DNA from 2 places in the Methylocystis sp. sgz306128 genome. Region 1 is predicted to be linked to the other one. Evidence: riboswitches for the same ligand, from Rfam matches in the RefSeq annotation. Region 1 holds a riboswitch; the other holds the start of a gene.
The links. Region 1 has a riboswitch for S-adenosylmethionine ahead of AC0N03_RS00710 (O-succinylhomoserine sulfhydrylase). Riboswitches for the same ligand answer to the same signal wherever they lie in the genome.
Positions count from the first base shown of each region.

Region 2: it holds a riboswitch for S-adenosylmethionine, as region 1 does, so the genes downstream of both, AC0N03_RS11690 (DUF3293 domain-containing protein) here and AC0N03_RS00710 (O-succinylhomoserine sulfhydrylase) in region 1, are expected to answer to the same signal.

Region 1 is NZ_JBVYWO010000001.1:154,901-157,292, forward strand. Features, by position in the region: gene AC0N03_RS00705 (2'-deoxycytidine 5'-triphosphate deaminase) at 1-576, opposite strand, end outside; SAM riboswitch at 657-734, shown strand; gene AC0N03_RS00710 (O-succinylhomoserine sulfhydrylase) at 800-1,993, shown strand; gene apaG (Co2+/Mg2+ efflux protein ApaG) at 2,076-2,392, shown strand, end outside.
Region 2 is NZ_JBVYWO010000006.1:203,968-206,359, reverse strand. Features, by position in the region: gene AC0N03_RS11695 (hypothetical protein) at 1-402, opposite strand, end outside; SAM-I-IV-variant riboswitch at 887-991, shown strand; gene AC0N03_RS11690 (DUF3293 domain-containing protein) at 1,019-1,447, shown strand; gene metK (methionine adenosyltransferase) at 1,534-2,392, shown strand, end outside.

The DNA of each region.
Region 1 (2,392 bases):
ATTTGCGCTGGTGACGAGCGTCTCGCGCGCATGGAGCGCGATATGCTCGGCATCGTCGAGGCGTGCATCGCCGTGGCGGAAGCGGATCTGGCTCAGGCGCGAGCCGCTGCGGGCGAGAATGGGGAAGGTTCTGGGCGAGATTTCAGCATAGAGCGGCCCGCTGTAGCCCGCTTCGATAATATCGAAGGCGCGGGCGCGGTCGGCGATGACGCGGGTGAAGACGTCGAGCCGCCCGGTTGAGCTTTTCGGATTGGCGCTGGCCGCGATATGCGATGGCAGATTGAGAATTTCCTGCACCTCGGCAAGATAGACCGTGCCGGTTTCGAGCACCGCGCCCTGTTCCAGATCAATTTCATGCAGCGCCAGCGCGTCGATGCAGGCGGCGACTGCGCGGCGCGGGCCGGGCAGGAAACTGGCGCGCATGCGCCAGGCCCTCTTGCCAAGGCGCAGGTCCAGACTTGCGGGCTGGATCTGATCCGGCGCGAAGGCGCTGGCAGGCACGATGGCGCCCTCAGCCGCGAGGGCTTCGATCTGATGCGCCGAGAGAATGCCGGTGGGAATATCGAATTTGACCAAAACCAATCACCTTTTTGCCTTAGTCGTAGCCCACCTTTAGCTTGACGCCAAGGCGCTTGGGCTGTAAGCCACAAGCAAATATAGAATTTCGTGGTTTTTGGGCCGATCGGCTTGCCGCCACGTTAAACAAGGCGCTAAAAGATCGGGTGTTGATCCCGATTTTGGCTTTGCCGAAGTCGGGTTTTTGTTTTTGCGGCACACGATGCTGCTGCGGGAGAATGTGATGAAAAAGCCCCTCGATGTGACGAAACTGCGCTCTGCAACCCGCCTCGTGCATGGCGGCACCCTCCGATCCCAGTTTGGCGAGACGTCGGAAGCCATTTTCCTGACACAGGGCTTTGTCTATGAGTCGATGGAGGCGGCCGAGCGCCGCTTCAAGGGCGAGGAACCGGGCTTCATCTATGCGCGCTTTTCCAACCCCACCGTCGCCATGTTCGAGCAGCGCATGGCCGTGCTGGAAGGGGCGGAGGCGGCGCGCGCCACCGCGAGCGGCATGGCGGCTGTCACTGCGGCGCTGATGGGTCAGGTCAAGGCGGGCGACCATGTGGTAGCGGCGCGGGCACTTTTTGGCTCCTGCCGCTTCATCGTCGAGGATCTGCTGCCGCGTTTCGGCGTGGCCTCGACGCTTGTCGATGGCGCTGATCTCGCCCAATGGCAGGCTGCGATGCGCCCGAACACCAAAGTGGCGTTTCTCGAAAGCCCGACCAATCCGACGCTTGAAGTCTATGATATTGCCGCCATTGCCGATATCGCGCACAAAGCGGGCGCGACGCTGGTTGTCGACAATGTCTTCGCCACGCCGTTGCTGCAATCTCCGCTCAAGCTCGGCGCCGATTGCGTCGTTTATTCCACCACCAAACATGTGGACGGGCAGGGGCGCTGTCTGGGCGGCGTGGTGCTGGCCTCGGAAGCCTTCATCCAGACGCATGTGCATAATTTCCTGCGCCAGACGGGGCCGTCCATGTCGCCGTTCAATGCCTGGGTAATGCTCAAGGGGCTGGAAACGCTGGCCCTGCGTGTCCCGGCGCAGCAGGACAGCGCTGCAAAAGTGGCGGATTTTCTGGCCTCTCATCCGGCCATTTCCCGCGTGCTATATCCCGGGCGCGACGATCACCCGCAACGCGCATTGGTGAAAAAGCAGATGAGCGGGGGCGGCACGCTCGTTGCCCTCGAACTGAAAGGCGGCAAGGCAGCTGCGTTCAAAATGGCCAATGCGCTGAATATCATCGCCATTTCCAACAATCTGGGCGATTCCAAGAGCCTGATCACGCATCCCTCCACCACGACGCACCAGCGTCTGGCCGAGGACGCGCGGCTCGAGCTTGGCATCACGCAGGGCATGCTGCGTCTCTCCGTCGGGCTTGAGGACGCGCAGGACCTCGTGGATGATCTGGCGCAGGCGCTGGCGCTCGTCTGATTTTGGCGTTTTGTGCGAAAGATCACTTCACGAAAGCGCGCAAATGAAGGAAAATGAGCGTTCTTTGCTGCGCGAGGCTTCCATGTATCGTTGCACGACCCGGAACATCGAAGTGATCGTCCTGCCGCAATTCGCGGCGGATCAGTCCCGGCCAGAAGATGGGCGCTTCTTCTGGGCCTATACAATCGAGATCGTCAATCAGGGCGATGTCACTGTCCAGTTGCTGTCCCGGCACTGGATCATCACCGATGCCAACGGCGAAACCAGCGAGGTGCGCGGCGCTGGCGTTGTCGGCGAACAGCCGGTGCTCGAGCCGGGCAATTCCTTCCGCTATACGTCGGGCTGCCCGCTCGGCACACCTTCAGGCATCATGCGCGGCTATTTCCATATGGTGAGCGA
Region 2 (2,392 bases), on a different contig from region 1:
GTAGCTGTTGGCTCCGGCTGCAAGACCGGTCGCCAAGGCGCTGATCACCTGACGCGAGCGCTCTTCGCTTACCAGCTGCTCATAAGGAATAACCGGCAGATCAATCGAGCCGCCGTCTTTAAGGGTCTGAGTTGCGGAAATATCGGCAATCCTGAGATCGAGCGGGGCTCTTGTGAGGTTGGTTGCGGCAATGACAAAGACCTGACGATTGCCGGCATGGGGATCGCGGGCCGCCGGACTGACCATCACAATTGAATTCCTGAGTCGCGAGACGATGGCCGGCATGCCGTCGCGCACGATGGCTGTCTGATTACTTGCCGCATGGAACTCGATTTTTTCCGTCGGCATGCAGCCGGCCAAGGCCAGTGCGCTGACACATACGAACCCGAATAGTCTTTTCATGTTTGCCCCTAGATTTGTTGAAGGCGAAACTAGTGAAGTCAGGTGTCAGATTCGGTCATGTCTCATCATTTACGGCTCCGCCAGACATAGAGCCGGAAGCTGCAGATAATGGCGCCAAACGCGAGGTCGGAGACTTGGCCTGTCAAACCGCCGAAGACGAGGGCGCCGACGAGCGCGCCTAGCACGAACGGGATAAGCATTATTATCCAGCTGACGACAGGGGGCGCGATGATGAGGCCGATCGAGATAAGTATGCCAATGATGAGGAAATATACGGCAAATCTCTCCTGCGGCAGCCCTGGCGGCTCCGATCATTTTGAAGTGGTTCGAAAACCTGGGCTCGCTTGGCGCCAGGGGCTCAGGTCGGTGCCAGATTTAATGGTATGTTATTGTTCTACATTTCAAATATTTCCCGCCGACGAGAAAAGGACGGGAGAGCTTGCTTTCGTTCGTCTTGACAAACGAATGTACTGATATAAAGTACGAGCATCATTAGGATTGGGTAGAGACCCAAGCCAACCTGCCTTCCCGGGCAAGGTGGCCTCCCGAAAGGGGATGAGGCTCAGAAAGAGCAAACAAGCGGGATGGCGTCGACCCTCCCGAGCGGAGACGGTGTATGACGCAGACTGAAATATCGAGCAATAAAATCGCTGCTTACATGGGAACCCATTATCGTGTGGGTCTTGGCCCCGACGCCTTCACACTAAGGATTGGTGAATACTCGCCGCAGTTAAATGCGCTCTACCGGTCTGCCAATAGATGGTGTGGTGTTTTTATCACCGCCTATAATCCGTTCGGTGAAATCCGGGACAATTTGACCAATCAGGCCGCCAATCGGCGGCTAGGTGAACATCTTGCTGCCTTAACCTCACCAGTGGTTGAAGGCGCTGGAGCAGATCCAGACGGGCGATGGCCAGCTGAACCTAGCTATCTTGCACTCGGCCTTGATGAAATGGCCGCACGCTCTATCGGAATTCAGTATCAACAGGATGCCGTGATTTGGATAGGCCGAGATGCTGTTCCCCAGCTCATGCTGCTTCGCTGATCAATGGCTGCAACCATTTTTAAGTTGGCGATTTGATCCAAATTGCAGCCCTGACATCGGGTCAAAATGGCTAAAAGGAAAACGGAATGTCTATTCTTAATGGACTTTTCTCGTCTGAATCCGTATCCGAAGGTCATCCAGATAAATTGGCAGATCGGATATCAGACAAGATTCTCGACGCTTTTCTTGCGCTCGATGCAGACGCCCGTGTGGCTTGCGAGACCTTGATCGCCGACCAATGCGTGATAGTTGCCGGCGAGTTCAAGACCAAACGTTTTGAAGATTTTCAGACGGTGCGCGAGCGAGCCACCGACTTGGTTCGCCAGGTCTTGCATGAGACGGGCTATCATAGCGCTGAAACCGGAATTGATCCCGATGGTTGTGAGGTACAAATCCGGTTCAACGGCCAGTCGCTGGATATTGGCCGAGGCGTTGATCGCGCGGATGGTGTCCTTGGCGCCGGCGATCAAGGCCTGATGTTTGGCTACGCCTGCGACGAGACAGACCAATTGATGCCCGCTCCGATCATCTATGCGCACGAACTTGTTCGCAGACAAGCGGAAGTACGAAAAAGCGGATTACTGCCTTGGCTCCAACCGGACGCCAAATCGCAAGTAACCTTCCGATATATCGATGGCAGGCCAATGGAGATTGAAGCCGTTGTGCTCTCGACACAGCATGATGCAACGGTCGCGCTGGACGATCTGCGTTTTGCGGTTCAACAGCACATTATTGACCCAGTGATTCCGGTTGAGCTGCGCTCGTCAACATTTCGTACCCTCATCAATCCAACAGGCCGTTTTGTCACGGGCGGACCAAAGGGTGATGTCGGCGTCACGGGACGCAAAATCATCGTGGACACTTATGGAGGCACCGCGCCGCACGGAGGTGGTGCGTTTTCTGGAAAAGACCCCTCGAAGGTTGATCGCTCCGCAGCATACATGG